3 regions of the Vibrio sp. R11-SG3-ISO9 genome follow, and region 1 is predicted to be linked to each of the others. Evidence: predicted binding sites of a transcription regulator. Region 1 holds the regulator's gene; each other region holds the start of a gene.

Region 1 (6,470 bases):
CGCGGAATAGCGTCATAAAGGTATAGGGCGGTAGCATCGCCTGTTTACGCTCGGCGAGCGCAGTCTGAGCAAAGTGGTTGTAGTCTTTGTGTAGCAACGCCTGCAGCAACCCGTGTTCTGGGTGATGAGTCTGTAGAATCACTTCGCCAGGCTTGCTTGCTCGCCCAGCACGGCCTGCAACTTGAATAAACAGTTGAGCTAGGCGTTCTGAGGCTCGAAAGTCACTGCTGTAGAGCGAACCATCGACGTCGAGCAGTGCTACCAGAGTTACGTCCGGAAAGTGGTGTCCCTTGGCAAGCATCTGTGTGCCAATCAGAATCTGGTACTCACCGCGGCGAATCGATTCTAAGGCATTCTCTAGGCTGCCCTTGCGACGGGTACTGTCGCGGTCAATTCGTATGGTTTTGTATTCAGGGAACAGCTGCCCAAGCTGTGTTTCAAGCTGCTCTGTGCCAACACCTACGGTCACTAGATTAGCCGAGCCACACCCTTGGCAGTTATGAATAATGTGCTGCTGAGAACCACAATGGTGGCAGCGCATCTCATTACTGTATTGGTGATAGGTGTAGTAGGCATCACAGCGCTTACACTCTGCCGTCCAACCGCAGTCATGACACATCAACGCTGGAGAGAAGCCACGACGGTTTAAGAACAGCATCACTTGGTTGCCGGATTTGAGGTGTCTTTGCATCTCAGCAATTAATGATGCCGATAAGCCACTCTCAAGATACTCCCCCTTAACATCCAGAACCTTGTTAGTGGTTGGTACGGCTGCACCCGCACGTGAGCTCAATGTCAGATGGCCATACTTGCCAACTTGCGCGTTGTGTAGGGTTTCAAATGCAGGGGTTGCTGATCCAAGCACAATTGGAATCTGCGCTTTGTGGGCGCGCATGATAGCAACATCACGAGCGTGGTAACGCAGGCTGTCTTGCTGCTTATATGACGCGTCATGTTCCTCGTCGACAATAATGATGCCGAGGTCAGCAAATGGCGTAAACAGAGCCGAGCGAGTGCCGATCACAATGCCTGCGATCTTATCGCGAGCAGATAGCCAAGCGTTTAGGCGCTCAGAGTCATTTAACCCTGAATGCACGACTTCAATCGGCACGTTAAAGCGTTTTTTAAAGCGGTTGATGGTTTGCGGGGTCAGGCCGATTTCAGGAACCAAAACTAAGGCTTGTCTGCCTTGCTCTAGCACCGGCTTAATCATGTTTAGGTAAACTTCTGTTTTGCCCGAACCCGTAACACCCTCTAATAGGAAACAGCCAAAGTCGGTTTGGCTATTGACTGTCGCAATCGCGATAGCTTGCTCTTCGTTGAGCTTTGGCTTGTCTTGGTCGTTTTCAAGATCGCTCGGCCATGCATAACGCGTCGGTTTTTTCTCGCGAGACTCTATCCAGCCTTTCTCTTCAAGGGTTTTGAGTACTGAGCTTGAGATCTCTTGGTCAATAAACTCTTGATGCGGAACAGGGCCATTCTCAAGCAAGTGCATTACTTTGGCCTGTTTGACTGCGCGTCCAAAGCCTTGCATTAACTGATCTTTACCCTGTGGTGTGATTTGCCACTCGACCAGTGTCGCGAAGTCTGCAGGTTTACCTTTACGCAATGCGCTTGGCAGGGCGTTAGCAAAGGTTTCGCCTAATGGGTATTGATAGAACTGGCTGCACCATACCAACAAGGAGTATACCGAGTCAGGCCATACGGGTTGATTGTCGAGTAGGGCTTTAATTGGTTTAAGCTTGTCGAATTCAAACTCAGATTCATTGACCAACGCAGTGACAATGCCTGTCAGAGTTTGGCGGCCAAAAGGAACCGAGACGCGCCCACCAATGATAGGAAACAAATGACCTGGGATTTTGTAGTCAAACTGTCTATCTAGGGGGACTGGCAGAGCCACTCGGGCAATCGTTGGACGCATAAATTCGCTTGTTAATTCTGGAGAGTGCAGGGCGACCAGTCTAAAGGATAAGAACGTTAAATTCGAGAAGCAGTTTGTTTGCTAAAGTCGATGATGGAGTTATGCAAAGCATAAAAAGGTAATAAAAGAAGAAATCATGCAATAGTGGCGAAAAAATCATCCAAACTGGTTGATCCTGCCTCACAGATTCATTACTATACTGCGCCTTAAAGGTATGGCTTCATCACGTTTTCGTGAGATGCGGTGTCTTTAATCTATTTTTTAACAACGTGTGGTGTCCGGCTTAGAATCGGATGGCGACACGGCCTAATTGAGGTTTTCCCATGAAAGTTGGTATCCACCCAGAATACAAAGCTGTAACAGCTACTTGCTCTTGCGGCAACACATTTGAATTCAACTCTACTCTAGGTAAAGATTCTATCCACCTAGACGTATGTGACAAATGTCACCCATTCTACACTGGTAAGCAACGTATCGTTGATACAGGCGGCCGTGTAGATCGCTTCAACAAGCGTTTCGGTGCTCTATCTAGCAAGAAGTAATTCTCGCTTAGTAGACATGAAAAAGGACACTTCGGTGTCCTTTTTTGTTATCTGGCGTTTAGTAATTTCAACTGGGCACTGGTCTTATTAGTAGTGAATTCTCGTTTTTTAATGAGACAGGGGGCTTTACCACCTAGGAACTTTGAAGTACATCCATTAATATAAAATGGATTCCCCCAAATAATAATATTCTAGGAAACCTACACCCATGTCTGATGACACTCTCCAAGCTCAATCTGAAGAACTATCACCTCAAGAACAATTCCGTCAGCAAGCTCTTGATTATCATGAGTTCCCAATTCCTGGCAAAATTGCCGTTGAACTGACAAAGTCTGCAAATTCTGCAGAAGATCTGGCCCTTGCTTACAGCCCAGGTGTGGCTGAGCCAGTTCGTGAAATCGCACAGAACGTGGATAACGTTTATAAGTACACAGGTAAAGGCAACATGGTTGCAGTTATCTCTAACGGTACAGCGATTCTTGGCCTAGGTAACCTAGGTCCTATTGCTTCTAAGCCAGTAATGGAAGGTAAAGCGCTACTGTTTAAGCGTTTTGCAGGTTTAGATTCTATCGATATTGAAGTAAAACACCGCACAATCGATGAGTTCGTTGACACGGTAGCGAACATTGCCGATACATTCGGTGGCATCAACCTAGAAGACATCAAAGCACCAGACTGTTTTGAGATTGAACGCCGTCTAATCGAGCGTTGTGACGTTCCAGTATTCCACGATGACCAACACGGTACGGCGATCGTAACTGCTGCGGGTATGCTGAACGCGATCGAGCTTCAAGGTAAGAAGCTGGAAGAGTGTAAGATTGTTTGTTTGGGTGCAGGTGCAGCGGCAGTTGCGTGTATGGAACTGCTGATCAAGTGTGGCGCGCAGCGTGAGAAGATCTACATGCTAGATCGTAAAGGCGTGATTCACACTCGTCGTGACGATCTGAACGAATACAAGCAGCTGTTCGCGAACAACACGGACAAGCGTACTCTAGAAGATGTCATTGAAGGTGCAGACCTATTCCTAGGTGTATCAGGTCCTAACCTGCTACCAGCAGAATCGCTGAAGCTGATGGCTGACAAGCCGATCGTATTCGCGTGTTCTAACCCAGATCCAGAGATCAAGCCAGAGCTTGCTCACGAAGTTCGTAGCGACCTTATCATGGGTACTGGCCGTAGTGATTACCCGAACCAAGTAAACAACGTTCTGTGTTTCCCATTCATCTTCCGTGGTGCTCTTGATGTTCGTGCAAGCGAGATCAACGATGCAATGAAGCTAGCGGCAGTGGAAGCGATTCGTGAACTTGCGAAAGAAGAAGTACCTGCAGACGTACTAAAAGCAGCAGGTGCTGATGCACTTGAGTTTGGTAAAGGCTACATCATTCCTAAGCCAATGGATCCACGTCTATTGCCTCGCGTGGCAAAAGCAGTTGCACAGGCGGCGGTTGATTCAGGTGTGGCTCGTATTGAGATACCAGCAAACTACATGGCATAGCCATCGTGTAGTAGAGCGAAGAGAATAATAAAAAACCGACTCATCTGGAGTCGGTTTTTTTATGCCAGAAATTCATGCTAGATGATTTCGGCAATCGATATGGTTCAGCTAAAGCGAATCAAATGTTGAAGGTAGTGACTGAGTTATGATTATTCTTCATCAAACGCTTCGAACTCGATACCCATCTCTGTCATCAGCTTTTTCACTTCAGCTGGGATATCGTCTGGGCGGTCTTTACGCAGGTCTTCATCTGTTGGTAGAGGCTGGCCAGTATATGCATGCAGAAAGGCTTCACATAGCAGCTCACTGTTTGTTGCATGGCGTAGGTTGTTAATCTGGCGGCGGGTACGCTCGTCAGTTAGAACCTTTAACACTTTTAGAGGGATAGAAACTGTAATTTTCTTTACTTGTTCGCTTTTCTTTCCATGCTCAGCATATGGGCTTATGTATTCACCATTCCAGTCGGCCATTGCGTACCTTCATCACTTTAGTTGTTAGATTAAATTAATAGGGGTGATTTTAGCGGGATTTACCGCCATAAGCAAAGACATATAGACGTCTAGAAGTGTTGACGTCTCATTCTTATGAAAGTAAAGTGAATAACATATATCTAACACAGCCGCAAAACCCCGACAAGCTGCTGTGATTCTCAGACGCCAAAACCTGTAAGGAAACACCTATGAGCAGCCGGAAACCAGCAACCATCGCCGTACGTACTGGTATCGAGTCAGACACTCAACATCATGCCGTTGTTCCACCAATTTATCTGTCGACTAACTACGGTTTTCCCGCTTTTGGTGAAGTGCCTAAGTATGATTACACTCGCTCAGGTAACCCAAACCGTGGCTTGCTAGAAACAGCCCTGTTTGAGTTGGAGTCTGGTAAGGGGGCAGTTGTGACCAACTGTGGTACTTCTGCATTAAACCTTTGGGTTTCCGCTTTCCTTGGTAGCGATGATCTGATCGTGGCACCACACGACTGCTACGGTGGTACTTATCGTCTTTTCAATACACGCTCACAAAAGGGTGACTTTAAGGTTCTGTTTGTCGATCAATCGGATCAAGCCGCATTCGATGCAGCGATCGCACTCAAGCCTAAATTGATCTTGTTGGAAACGCCATCAAACCCACTGGTACGTGTCGTCGACATTGAAGAAACCTGCCGCAAGGCAAAAGAGGTGGGGGCGCTGGTGGCGGTTGATAACACCTTCTTGACTCCTGTGTTCCAAAAGCCTCTAGAGCTTGGTGCTGACTTTGTTATCCATTCAACGACTAAGTACATCAATGGTCACTCAGATGTGATCGGCGGCGTAGTGATTACTAAAACCGAAGCGCACGCTGAAGAGCTGGCTTGGTGGGGTAACTGTATTGGTGCAACGGGGACACCATTTGATAGCTACATGACGCTGCGTGGTATCCGTACACTAGGTGCGCGTATGCGTGTTCATGAAGAGAGCTCTCGTGAGATTCTAACGGCGCTACAGAAACAACCTTTGGTTGATACCATTTATCACCCGAGCCTGCCTGAGCATCCGGGTCATGAGATTGCTAAGAAGCAGCAGTCTGGTTTTGGGTCTATGCTGAGTTTTGAATTTGCTGGCTCTTTCGAGGCGTTGAAACACTTTGTTGGTGAGTTAGAGCTGTTTTCACTGGCAGAGTCTCTGGGTGGTGTCGAGAGCTTGATTTGTCACCCAGCTTCAATGACACACCGCGCAATGGGCGAAGAAGCTCTGGCGGAAGCGGGTGTGTCTCATCAACTTCTGAGGCTCTCGGTAGGCCTTGAAGACGCAGAAGACCTGATTGCTGACCTTGAACAAGCCTTTGCCAAAGCGCAGCAGTTCATCGATAACGGGGAGAGCAAGTAATGGCTAACTTTCGCCAATTGCATAAATTTGGTGGTAGCAGTTTGGCAAACCCTGAGTGCTATCAACGTGTAGTCAGTATTCTCAAAGAGTACTCTAGTGAAACAGACTTGGTTGTGGTGTCTGCGGCAGGCAAAACCACTAACCGATTGATCGAATTTTTAGAGGCGCTAGATAAAGATGGACGCTTGGCTCATGAGTGTCTGCAATCTCTGCGTCAGTTCCAACTAGAGCTGGTTTCTGAACTATTAGAGGGCGAAGTAGCAGAGCAGTTAACTGCAACCCTACAGCGAGAGTTCACGGCTTTAGGTGAACTAACCGCGCCATTGAATGAGGCGCAAAAAGCGGCGGTATTGGGGCATGGTGAGGTGTGGTCGTCTCGCTTACTAGCGGCACTTCTTTGTCAGAGCGATCTCCAAGCGGTAGCTCAAGATGCACGAGATTTTCTACGTGCAGAAGCGGGCGCTCAACCGGAAGTAGACCGCGCTCGCTCATACGCATTGATTAAAGAGTCTCTTGCTCAACACTCGCATTGTCGTGTAGTGATTACCGGTTTTATGGCGCAAAACAGTGTCGGTGAAACCGTACTACTAGGTCGCAATGGTTCAGATTACTCAGCGACAGTGATTGGTGCATTAGCAGAAGTCGATC
Region 2 (6,470 bases), on a different contig from region 1:
TAGCCTGTGCTCGCTTGTAGAAAAACAGTGTCAGGATGATTGGAACTGCAATCGCAACTGCCAGTGCCAACAGATAAACCGTCCAGTATTGAGGCTGAATCGAAAGGATGCCCGGCAAGCCGCCTACACCGATACCATTCGCCATCACCCCAGCGCCACCACAAATTGCAGCCGCTGCAGCACTACCTAGCATTGCACTCAGCATTGGGAACTTATATTTCAAGTTGATGCCGTACATCGCAGGCTCTGTAACACCCAAGTAAGCTGAGATTGCTGCTGGGACTGAAATGTCACGCTCGCCTTCGCGCTTGCTCAAAATAATGATGCCGACAACCGCTGATGCTTGAGCCACATTTGAAAGAGCAATCAATGGCCAGATTGGTGTACCGCCAAGCTCTTGCATCAGTTGTAGGTCTACTGCGTTGGTTGTGTGGTGAATACCGGTAATTACCAGTGGTGCGTATAGGAAACCAAAGATTGTTGAACCTAGAATCGCAAAGTCACCCGTCATTGCTGCCTTAGCTGCGAAAGCAACGCCATCACCTAGTACACGACCAAATGGGCCGATGAACGCGTGAGCCAGAATCACTGACAGAATGATAGATACGAATGGCACAACCACAAGATATAGGTAAGCCGGAACAATGCGTTTGAGGTTAGTCTCAATGAAGGCCAGCGCGACACCTGCGAGCATGGCAGGAATTACTTGCGCTTGATAACCGACTTTTTCAATGACAAACAAGCCGAAGTCCCATACCTCTGGTGCGGCTTTACCTATCATGTAGGCGTTCATTAACTGTGGCGAAACCAAGGTGACACCGAGCGTGATACCTAAGATCGGTGTACCGCCCAATTTCTTCACTGTTGACCAACATACGCCAACAGGTAGGAAGAAGAAGATCGCTTCACCAATCAACCATAGGAAGGAGTGAACCGTAGCCCAAAACTGGCTAAGCTCAACCAAAGTCTTACCATCGAACATACGAATGTCGCCGATGACATTACGAAAGCCAAGGATAAGACCACCAGTGATAATGGCAGGAAGCAGCGGTACAAAGATTTCGGCAAGGTGTGAAATACCGCGCTCTAGCACATTCATGTTTTGACGAGCTGCCAACTTCGCCTCATCTTTCGACGATTCCTGTTTGCCGGTCTGCTCAATCAGTAGCTTGTAGACCTCATCGACCTCAGTACCAACCACAACTTGGAATTGACCTGCGTTGGTAAAACACCCTTTTACTAAGCTCAGTTTTTCCAACTCAACTTTGTCTGCTTTATCTGTGTCGTTCAACACAAAACGTAAGCGAGTTAAACAGTGGCTAACGCTTGCGATATTGTCACTACCACCCACTAACTCAATAAGACGCGTAATGTCTTGCTTCGCTATCTTACTCATACTACCCCACCCTGGTTCTCTTCGTTCTACACTCAAATTCAGATGAATTTGTTATTCATGGGAACATTCCCATGGATTGGTAAGTATAATGCCTGCATGATTATAAAATTAAAATGGGAACAGTCCCATTAATTGAATAAGATCACACTCTTCAGTTTAGTAAATAGACCTAGTTCACCCTAGAAATAAGGGGTTAAACGATGGGTTTTTGGGTGTGATGAGAAATAGGTGTTTGGCCAAGTAATTGAGATATCAATAATTTAGCAGCTAAAGCACCCGCCGATTGATAACCCGGATCAATACTAAATACACGTGGGAATAAAAATGAAAGTAGATCGTTGCCACCGACCCCGGTGACCACTACATCTTCACGTTGCAACTCTTGCAGACGCTTGATCACGCCAAGTGCCAATGTATCACTAGCACAAGCAATCGCTTGGGTAGTAGAGGTAAGCACTTGATCAACCAATTGGTAAGCACTCTCATGGTGTAGAGCACCAGTCTGGTAATTCGGCTCAATGTTGTTTTCACCACACCAGTTAAGGTAGGCATTCAGACGCAGTTCACCGGTCGATTTATCACTAGGGTCAACACCAATAAAGCCAATGTCTGATAAACCCTGATCTTTCAAATGCGCGAGAGCAGTACCAATCACCTGCTGGTTATCGTAGTTAATCGAGGTGACATTCTCGGTATCTAATGCAATAACAACCGCGCGATGTTCCCACGATTCGATGGCCTCGATGTCACAATCGGTAAAGCCAAACACAATAATGCCATCGACGTTACGCTGCTTAAGAACTTGAAGGTGCTCATTGGCTTTCTCGCGATCGAACAAACTCTCCATGATCACCACATCATAACCAGCACGATACAGCTCTTCGAGCATAGTACTCACGGCTTTGTTCTCAGAAGGGGAATCTAGACGAGAGATGATCACGCCAACCACTTTTTGGCTGCCGCCACGCATCGATTGTGCAGATTTAGAGGGAGTATAACCCGACTCCTGAATCACTCTCTCTACTCTTTCACGCGTTTCTGGCTTCACTTTGGGATCATTAGTGAGAACACGAGAAACCGTTGATTTACCAACACCTGAAAGCTTAGCGATATCGAGAATAGTGAGTTTTTTTTGCATGGAGTCTTATAAAGTTATTCAGAGAAAAAACGACAAGCAACTGATTTACAGTGACTTGTCGCCATCGAGTGATTGATTATTGGATGCGGCAGTTACGGTAAATAACTCGTCCAAGTTCAAGTCGAGCGTGCTCGCCTTTGGTAAACAGGGTAATACCGTTCATCAGTTCCGTGGTACCGTCATCAAGAATATACTTAGTACCAGAAGCTGCAACCACTTGTTTGAGTCGGTATTGGTTGTCAGGAAGTCGCAGTACCGCTTGCTCATCACCGTAAGCGACATCAAACGTTCGCTCAGATTCAAACTGATAAGTCATGTATTCACCACTAGAGATATCTTTCTCAACCACTGCAGATTGAGAACATCCCATCAATGCGGCCAACGTAAAGGCACAAACTGTAAACTGTCTCTTCATAAACATCCCTTTCGATTAAAAGAACAACCCAATCACTGTTGTTGTTGAATTAACGCTTCAGGTAAGCAGGCACGTCTGCAATGCTATCGAGGACCACGCTCGCTAAGGCTTCACCTTTTTCTGTTACTGGTTTACCCGTTCTGACGAGCACCTTAGTGCCAACACCCGCAGCTTCTGCTGCCATCATATCTTCCGCTTTGTCGCCAATCATCACTGACTTCGCCATATCGATCTTCAAGAAGTCGCGCGCAGAAATGAACATTCCAGGCTTTGGCTTACGACAATCGCAGTCTTGCTTATATTCGCCAATACCGTGCTCTGCATGATGTGGACAGTAGTAAATACCGTCAAGCTCGACGCCATTGTCAACAAAGTTCCAATCCATCCATTGAGTTAACGATAGAAAGCGGTCTTCGCTAAACATACCGCGAGCGATACCCGATTGGTTGGTGACCAATACTAAAAGGTACCCCATGTCCTTGAAGGCTTTTGCCGCTTCAAAGACGCCGTCGATATACTCGAAATCATGCTCATCATGCACATAACCGTGGTCTACGTTAATTACGCCATCACGATCTAAAAATACAGCCGGTTTTGACAAAATTTGGTTCTCAATCAACTCTCTATTAATCACTAATTATTGCACGCTTTAGTAGCTTCATCACCTGCTAATTACAGAGCTTGATATAGATATTTTTACGTTTAGACGTCTAGACGTAAAAATATCTATTGACTTAGATCACGTTACGCCATAGCATCGTCTGTAAATCGAACGAACTATCAACATATTATTCTGTTCACCGTTACAGGTTTATTTATGATTAAAGTGAATCAAGTCAACAAGGTTTTCTATCAAGGCACTAAAGAAATCAATGCCTTAATAGACATTAACCTTCACATTCCTCAAGGTCAGATCTTTGGCGTTATCGGCTCATCAGGTGCAGGTAAAAGTACACTGATCCGCTGCGTAAACATGCTAGAAGCACCAACCTCAGGTGAAGTGATTGTTGATGGCGTAGACCTCACAAAGCTAAGCAAATCAGAGCTAAGTGAAGCGCGACGCAATATCGGTATGATTTTCCAACACTTTAACCTGCTTTCTTCTCGTACCGTGTTCAATAATGTTGCACTGCCGCTAGAACTTGCTGGTACAGACAAAGCGATCATCGAAGAGAAAGTAAGCCAACTGCTTGAACTTGTTGGTCTTGCAGATAAGCGCGACAGCTACCCATCAAACCTAAGTGGTGGTCAAAAGCAGCGTGTTGCGATTGCTCGTGCACTGGCGTCTGACCCTAAAGTGCTACTGTGTGATGAAGCGACCAGCGCACTAGACCCGGCTACGACTCAATCTATCCTTGAGCTACTTAAAGAGATCAACCGCAAGCTAAACATCACAATGCTATTGATTACGCACGAGATGGACGTAGTAAAGAGCATCTGTCATGAAGTCGCGATCATCGGCGGTGGTGAATTGGTAGAAAAAGGCACTGTTGGCGACATCTTTGCGCACCCTAAAACAGAGCTGGCGCATCAATTTATTCGTTCAACACTCGACCTTTCTATTCCAGAAGATTACGAAGCGAGATTGCAAACGACACGCGTTGAAGGTAGCTACCCTCTGGTTCGTCTTGAGTTTACTGGTGCAACCGTTGATGCACCGCTGATGACTCAAATCGCTCGTAAGTTCAACATCGACGTTAGCATCTTAAGCTCTGACCTCGATTACGCCGGTGGCGTGAAGTTCGGCATGATGGTCGCAGAACTTTTCGGCACAGAAGCAGACGACAACGCAGCAATCGAATTCCTACGTGAACACAATGTAAAAGTAGAGGTACTTGGCTATGTCCTTTAATGAGATCACAGATTGGTTGAGCCTAAACGGAAACCTACTACTTGGCGCAACTTGGGAAACGCTATACATGGTAGCCGTTGCTGGCATCGTGGGCTTTGCTGTGGGTATTCCACTGGGCGTTATTCTGCACACCACTAAAAAAGGTGGCTTGCTAGAAAACACCAAGCTAAACAAAATTCTTGGCGCGATAGTGAACGTGGGCCGTTCTGTCCCTTTCCTAGTATTGATGGTCGCTATCATCCCACTAACTAAGCTACTGATCGGTACCTTTATCGGTACAACAGCAGCGATTGTTCCTCTAACTATTGGCGCAATCCCATTTGTGGCTCGTCTTATTGAAGGTGCGCTGCTGGAAGTCCCAACTGGGCTTGTTGAAGCAGCACAATCTATGGGCGCTACGCCAACGCAGATCATCACAAAAGTTCTGCTACCAGAAGCGTTACCCACTATTATCAATTCAGTAACCATCACACTAGTGACCCTAGTGAGCTACTCTGCAATGGCAGGTACTGTGGGCGGTGGTGGTCTTGGTGACGTAGCCATTCGCTATGGTTTCCACCGCTATGATGTAACGATTATGGCTGTCACGGTTGTGATGCTGATTGTTCTAGTTCAAATCATTCAATCCATTGGTGACTCGATTGTTCGCCGTGTTGATCACAGATAAAAAGATGTATTAAAAGGAGATTATTATGAAATTCAGCCTAAAAAGTTTACTTGCTATCGCAGCAGCGGCATCAGCACTAGTGCTATCTGGTTGTGGCGAGAAAGAGATCGACACATCAAAAATTAAAGTCGGCGTTATGGCAGGTGCAGAAGCTCAAGTAGCAGAAGTAGCGGCTAAAGTTGCAAAAGAGAAATTTGGTCTAGACGTTGAGCTAGTAACGTTCACTGACTACGTAACACCAAACGCAGCACTAGATGATGGTTCAATCGACATCAACGCATTCCAGCACAAGCCATACCTAGATCAGCAAGTTGCTGATCGTGGCTACAAGCTAACTATTGCAGGCAACACATTTGTTTACCCAATCGCGGGTTACTCTAAGCAAGTAACTTCTGTTGACCAAATTGAAGACGGTGCACGTATCGCAGTACCAAACGATCCAACAAACCTAGGTCGTTCTCTACTGCTTCTTGAGCAACAAGGTCTACTAGAACTACGTGATGGTGTTGGCCTTCTAGCAACTGTTCGTGACATCGTAGGTAACCCAAAGAACCTAACTATCGTTGAACTAGACGCAGCACAACTTCCACGTTCACTGGATGACGTAGCGCTATCTATCATCAACACAACTTACGCAAGCTCTATCAACCTAACTCCACAAAAAGATGGCGTTTTCGTTGAAGACAAAGAGTCTCCATACGTAAACCTAATCGTTTCACGTGAAGAGAACCTAAACGCAGAAAACGTACAAAACTTCGTGAAAGCTTACCAAACTGAAGAAGTGTACAACGCAGCGTCTGACATCTTCCAAGGTGGCGTAGTAAAAGGCTGGTAATCCACGCTTTTCACTCACCTCAATAATGAAGGGCTGACATTATGTCAGCCCTTTTCTTTGCCCGATGTTTTACTAGCAGCTATACAGTGTGGATTACCACCAAGCTTCTACCTGCATACCTAGGCTCACTTCGCTGTTCTCGCCAGTACCGAATGCATCGTCATTCT
Region 3 (6,470 bases), on a different contig from region 1:
ATTGAGAATAACCCAAATACCAAGCTTGTTGTCAGCAGTGCGTGTTCAGGCGTCACCAACCTGTTAGTTGAATTAGCTAACGGCGTACAAGACCAAGGCCGCCGCCAAGAGTTAATGAGCCAACTAACAGATATTCATCACGCGATTTTGGATCAACTCGCAGAACCAATGAGTGTCGAGAAAGAGATCCATACGATTCTGGATAATGTAGCGAGTGCTGCAGAAGCTGCATCTTTTCAATCAAGTGCCAAGTTAACTGACCACTTAGTGGCGTGTGGTGAGCTAATGTCGACTCACCTTTTTGCGCAAATTCTTCGAGAGCGTGGCGTATCTGCCGTCAGATTTGATATCCGTGACGTCCTGCGTACCAATGACGCTTACGGCAAAGCAGAACCTCAACTGGAGCAGATCTCTCAGCTTGCTCAAGAAAAACTGATTCCTTTGTGCCAAGAACACGTCGTAGTTACCCAAGGATTTATTGGTGCAGACGATGAAGGTAATACAACCACACTTGGTCGTGGCGGAAGCGACTATTCAGCAGCATTGATTGCAGAATCAGTATTGGCGGCTGGTCTAGAGATTTGGACTGATGTTCCGGGAATCTACACCACAGACCCTCGTATCGCCCCTAAAGCTTCACCAATTCCAGAGATCAGCTTCAGCGAAGCATCTGAAATGGCAAACTTTGGAGCTAAGATCTTACACCCTTCTACATTAGTGCCAGCGCTACGCCATCAGATTCCTGTTTTTGTCGGATCATCTAAAGAGCCTGAAAAAGGTGGTACTTGGATTCGTCAACAAGTTGAGAGCTCACCACTGTTTAGAGCACTGGCCCTGCGCTGTAATCAAACCATGGTCACACTGCGCAGTGCTAACATGTTTCATGCATACGGCTTCTTGGCAAAAGTATTTGAGATCCTCGCTAAGCATAAGATCTCTGTCGATCTTATTACGACCTCAGAGATCAGTGTCTCTCTGACACTCGATCAAACAGATACTTCTGGTGGTGCCCCAGAGTTGCCTGAAGTTGTACGCAAAGAACTTGAAGAGCTATGTACAGTAGAAGTTGAACACAACCTATGTCTTGTTGCGCTTATTGGTAACAATATGAGTGAGAGCAAAGGCTATGCAAAACAGGTCTTCAGCACTCTTGAAGACTTCAACTTACGCATGATCTGCTATGGTGCAAGCCCACACAATCTTTGTTTCTTAGTCCATGAATCAGTTTCTCGTTCAGCAATTCAAAAACTACACCAAGAGTTGTTTGAGCAAGAGTAAAATAATCAATTAGATACAAAAAAAGGGTTGCTCAATGGCAACCCTTTCTCTTTCTAGTCGATCTTAGTTAATGTTTGGACCTAACCACTTCTCGGCTTCAAGCGAATCCCAACCCTTGCGATCAGCGTAGCTATCTACTTGATCTTGCTGAATCTGAGCAATTGCAAAGTAGCGTGAATCTGGATGAGAGAAATACCAACCCGATACTGATGCACCTGGCCACATCGCATAACTGCTCGTCAAAGACATATCAATGGTTTCCTCAACCTTCAATAGCTCCCACAATGCGCCCTTTTCAGTATGCTCAGGACAAGCAGGGTAACCCGGTGCAGGACGAATACCTTGGTATTTCTCACGAATCAGCTCATCGTTCGAGAGGTTTTCATCGGCAGAGTAGCCCCAGATATCTTTACGCACTTGTTCATGTAGATATTCTGCAAATGCTTCTGCAAGACGGTCAGCCACAGCTTGAATCATAATCGCATTGTAGTCATCGCCCGCAGCTTTGTATTCATCAGCAAGCTCACGCTCTCCGATTCCGCCTGTCACCGCAAAGGCACCGATCCAATCTTTCTTACCTGATTCTTTTGGCGCAATGTAATCAGACAGACAGTAGTTAAACCCTTTCGGTTTCTCGGTTTGTTGACGTAGGTTGTGCAGAACCTTAGCGACCTCAGTTCGTGACTCATCAGTGTACACTTCAATATCATCGCCAACACTTGCCGCAGGGAACAGCGCACACATACCACGAGCTTTAAGTAAGCCCTCGCGTTCAACTCGATCAAGTAGGTCATTGGCGTCTTTGAATAGACGTTTTGCCTCTTCGCCTACTTCTTCATGTTCAAGAATTGCAGGGTATTTGCCCACTAGAGACCAAGTCATGAAGAACGGAGTCCAATCAATGTAACGACGCAAGGTTGCAACATCAAAGTCATCATAAACATGAACGCCCGGCTTAGCTGGAGCTGGCGGCGTATAGCTTTCCCAATCAATAGCGACTTTATTCGCTCGAGCTTGCTCTAACGTTACAGGCTTAGTGCGAGGTTTTTTACGGTTGTGCTGATCGCGAACACGCTCATAATCCAAATCTAGCTTCTCAACAAATGCAGGACGAAGCTCATCAGATAACAGGGACGTACATACCCCAACCGCTCTTGATGCGTTGTTCACATACACCACAGGGTTCTTGTAGTTCTGTTCAATCTTAACTGCAGTATGCGCCTTGGAAGTTGTTGCACCACCAATCAACAGTGGCAAATCGAAATCCAAACGTTCCATCTCTTTAGCTACATGCACCATCTCATCGAGTGATGGAGTAATTAGGCCAGATAGACCGATAATGTCGACATTCTCTTCTTTAGCGACTTTTAGGATCTGTTCGCAAGGAACCATCACTCCAAGGTCAATAATCTCGTAGTTATTACACTGCAGTACCACGCCCACAATGTTCTTACCGATATCGTGAACATCACCTTTTACAGTAGCGAGCAAGATCTTACCGTTTGAAGAACCAGCTTGCTTAGAAGCGTTAATGAAAGGCTCCAAATGTGCAACGGCTTGCTTCATTACACGCGCTGACTTAACTACCTGAGGAAGGAACATCTTACCTTCACCAAACAAATCACCAACCACATTCATACCATCCATTAGAGGGCCTTCAATGACCTCTAATGGCTTACTGGCATTCAAACGAGCTTCTTCAGTATCTTCGACGATAAATTCAGTAATACCTTTGACAAGTGCATGCTCTAGGCGCTTCTCAACCGCCCAAGTACGCCACTCAAGTGCTGAAGCATCTTCCTCTTTACCGACACCTTTATTAGCGTATTCAGCAGCGATATCTAGTAGTCTCTCAGTCGAGTCATCACGACGGTTTAGAACCACATCCTCTACCGCTTCACGCAGTTTATCAGGGACGTTATCGTAGATTTCAAGCTGACCAGCATTAACGATACCCATATCCATACCGTTCTTGAAACAGTGATACAGGAACACCGCGTGAATCGCTTCTCGAACGTAGTTGTTACCACGGAAAGAGAACGACACGTTAGATACACCGCCTGAAATCATCGCATATGGAAGGTCGCGTTTGATGTCTGCTACCGCGTCAATAAAATCAACCGCGTAGTTGTTGTGCTCTTCAATACCTGTCGCAACCGCAAAGATGTTCGGGTCGAAGATAATATCTTCCGGCGGGAAACCGACTTCATCCACCAAAATATTGTATGCGTTAGTACAAATCTCTAGCTTACGCTGACGGGTTTCTGCTTGGCCAACTTCGTCAAAAGCCATCACGATAACTGCAGCACCATAACGGCGAATCAGCTTAGCTTGCTCAACAAATTTCTCTTTACCTTCTTTCAAAGAGATCGAGTTAACGATGCCCTTACCTTGAATACATTTCAGGCCGGCTTCGATGACTTCCCACTTCGAGGAGTCGACCATAATAGGCACTTTAGAGATTTCAGGTTCAGACGCACACAGATTTAAGAAACGCACCATGCACGCCTCAGCGTCTAGCATGCCTTCGTCCATATTGATGTCGATGATTTGCGCGCCATTCTCAACTTGTTGACGAGCAACTTCCAAAGCTTCGTCATAAAGCTCTTCTTTAATCAGACGCTTAAATCGAGCAGAACCGGTAACGTTGGTACGCTCGCCAACGTTGACGAACAAGGTGTCTTTTTCGATAGTGAGAGGCTCTAATCCTGATAGGCGACATGAGACAGCTAACTCAGGTAAAGCACGCGGCTTAACATTGTCGACCACATTAGCCATATGGCGAATATGTTCTGGCGTGGTACCACAACAACCACCGATTAGGTTTAGGAAGCCGCTCTCCGCCCACTCTTTTACGTGAGAGGCCATATCTTCAGGAGAGAGATCATATTCACCAAAGGCATTAGGAAGACCAGCATTGGGGTGAACTGAGACAAATGTTTCTGAAATGCGAGAAAGCTCATCTACATATGGGCGCAGTTCATCTGGTCCTAGGGCACAGTTCAAGCCAAAGGACAGCGGGCGAACGTGGCGAAGTGAATTGTAGAAAGCCTCTGTTGTTTGTCCGGAAAGCGTTCGACCTGATGCGTCAGTGATAGTACCTGAGATCATTACTGGCAGAGTAATACCTAACTCCTCGAACACGGTATCAACGGCAAAGGCACAAGCCTTAGCGTTTAGAGTATCGAAAATGGTCTCAATCAGGATCAGGTCAGAACCACCTTTGATCAGCGCTCGGGTTGATTCGGAATAAGCTTCCACTAACTCATCAAAGCTAACATTTCGATAGCCCGGATCATTTACATCAGGAGAAATCGAACAAGTACGGTTAGTTGGACCAAGCACACCAGCGACATAGCGAGGCTTTTCCGGTGTTTTCGCAGTCCACTCATCAGCGGCTTCACGAGCTAGCTTGGCTGCAGCAAAGTTAATCTCTTCGCTAAGGCTTTCCATATCATAGTCAGCCATCGCAATGGTAGTAGCGTTAAAGGTATTGGTTTCAAGGATGTCTGCGCCAGCTTCTAAGTAAGCTGAATGTATGTCCTTAATAAGCTGAGGTTGAGTAAGCACCAAAAGGTCGTTGTTGCCTTTAAGATCACTATGCCAATCAGCAAAGCGCTCTCCTCGATAGTCCTGCTCTTCCAGTTTATAGTTCTGGATCATGGTGCCCATGCCACCATCGATCAATAGAATTCGTTGCTTTAATTGAGCTTCGATCTGTTGCTTTACATTACTTCCCACAGTACAGCCTCATTCCTTTAATTATCACTCCATCCTATCACACATTAAAAAGGAGTCTAGACGTCTAAACGGAGAATTTGATAACTAATCTATGACAAAAAACAGTTTGCTATTTAAGCGATAGAGGACGAAAATTCATGTTCATATTTTGTTACATATCGGAAATCCAATGTCGGTCTACTACACACTTTGCTTTTTATCTGCAGCAGCAATGTTGATAGCGTTTGTAAACAGCAAGATAGGAAAGATGCAAACCACAATCGCCATTACTGCTGGTTCGATGATGCTTTCACTGATTATCCTGATTGCTGGTCAAAACAATTGGTTTCAGCTGTCTGAAATCGCTTCAGACACAGTGGCAAGTATCAATTTCGAAGATTTTCTACTCAAAGGAATTTTAGGTTTCCTATTATTCGCAGGTGGACTAGGGATTAAACTACCTAATCTAAAAGATCAGAAGTGGGAAATCACAGTACTCGCATTAGGAGCAACTCTATTTTCGACTTTCTTTATTGGATTTGTGCTTTACGGATTCTGCCAAGTTATCGGCATTCAATTTGATCTTATCTACTGCCTGCTGTTTGGCTCTCTTATTTCACCGACTGACCCAATAGCAGTACTCGCGATCGTTAAAAAACTCGATGCACCAAAACGCATTTCGACCCAAATTGAAGGTGAATCGCTGTTCAATGATGGCTTTGGTCTGGTTATCTTTGTCACCCTATTTACCATTGCATTTGGTACTGAAGCTCCAACGGTAGGTAGCGTAACGATGTTATTTATCCAAGAAGCGATTGGTGGGATTGTTTACGGTTTTGCATTAGGACTCCTGTTCCATTACCTGATTAGTAACACCGACGACCACTCAATGGAGTTGTTACTGACTATCGGCATCCCAACGGCTGGATACGCGTTCGCAGAAGTACTCCATGTATCAGGTCCATTAGCTATGGTGGTATCAGGTATTATGATCGGCAACTGGACTCGCTTTATCGGCTTCTCAAAAGAGAGTGAAGATCACTTAGACCACTTCTGGGAGCTAGTCGACGAGTTTCTAAATGGCGTGCTATTCCTACTGATCGGTATGTCGATGCTACTTTTTGAATTCCACGAAGAAGACTGGATCTTAATGGCTTTCTCTGTACCGTTAGTACTAGGAGCACGATACCTCAGTGTATTCTTGTCATACATTGGCTTTAAGCGCTTTAGAAGCTACAACCCATGGTCAGTTAAAATTCTTACTTGGGGCGGATTACGTGGTGGTCTAGCTCTCGCAATGGCTCTATCTATTCCATCAGGTATCTGGGTCATCGAAGACAAACTTATCGATGTAAAAGAGATCATCCTAGTCATGACATATTCAGTAGTAGTCTTCTCAATCTTAATTCAAGGCTCAACGATTACACCAATGATAGAGAAGGCTAAGCTCGCAGAAAAAGAGTTAAACAAAT

The links. The regulator MetJ, encoded in region 1, represses methionine synthesis genes. The targets are predictions, from matches to a motif close to TTAGACNTNTANANGTCTAA.
Region 2: a site for MetJ is predicted at 3,652-3,671, ahead of metN (methionine ABC transporter ATP-binding protein MetN). Genes of this name have one in related genera too.
Region 3: a site for MetJ is predicted at 5,068-5,087, ahead of metH (methionine synthase). Genes of this name have one in related genera too.

What each region holds. Positions count from the first base shown of each region.
Region 1 is NZ_JCBDGU010000012.1:69,619-76,088, forward strand. Features, by position in the region: gene priA (primosomal protein N') at 1-1,921, opposite strand, end outside; gene rpmE (50S ribosomal protein L31) at 2,245-2,463, shown strand; gene AC6R05_RS04790 (malic enzyme-like NAD(P)-binding protein) at 2,672-3,958, shown strand; gene metJ (met regulon transcriptional regulator MetJ) at 4,108-4,428, opposite strand; gene AC6R05_RS04800 (O-succinylhomoserine (thiol)-lyase) at 4,638-5,822, shown strand; gene AC6R05_RS04805 (bifunctional aspartate kinase/homoserine dehydrogenase II) at 5,822-6,470, shown strand, end outside.
Region 2 is NZ_JCBDGU010000009.1:93,084-99,553, reverse strand. Features, by position in the region: gene treB (PTS trehalose transporter subunit IIBC) at 1-1,396, opposite strand, end outside; gene treR (trehalose operon repressor TreR) at 1,590-2,534, opposite strand; gene AC6R05_RS02975 (MliC family protein) at 2,611-2,949, opposite strand; gene gmhB (D-glycero-beta-D-manno-heptose 1,7-bisphosphate 7-phosphatase) at 2,999-3,550, opposite strand; gene metN (methionine ABC transporter ATP-binding protein MetN) at 3,767-4,801, shown strand; gene AC6R05_RS02960 (methionine ABC transporter permease) at 4,791-5,468, shown strand; gene metQ (methionine ABC transporter substrate-binding lipoprotein MetQ) at 5,494-6,303, shown strand; gene AC6R05_RS02950 (carbohydrate porin) at 6,397-6,470, opposite strand, start outside.
Region 3 is NZ_JCBDGU010000030.1:2,295-8,764, reverse strand. Features, by position in the region: gene lysC (lysine-sensitive aspartokinase 3) at 1-1,278, shown strand, start outside; gene metH (methionine synthase) at 1,342-5,019, opposite strand; gene AC6R05_RS09005 (cation:proton antiporter) at 5,189-6,470, shown strand, end outside.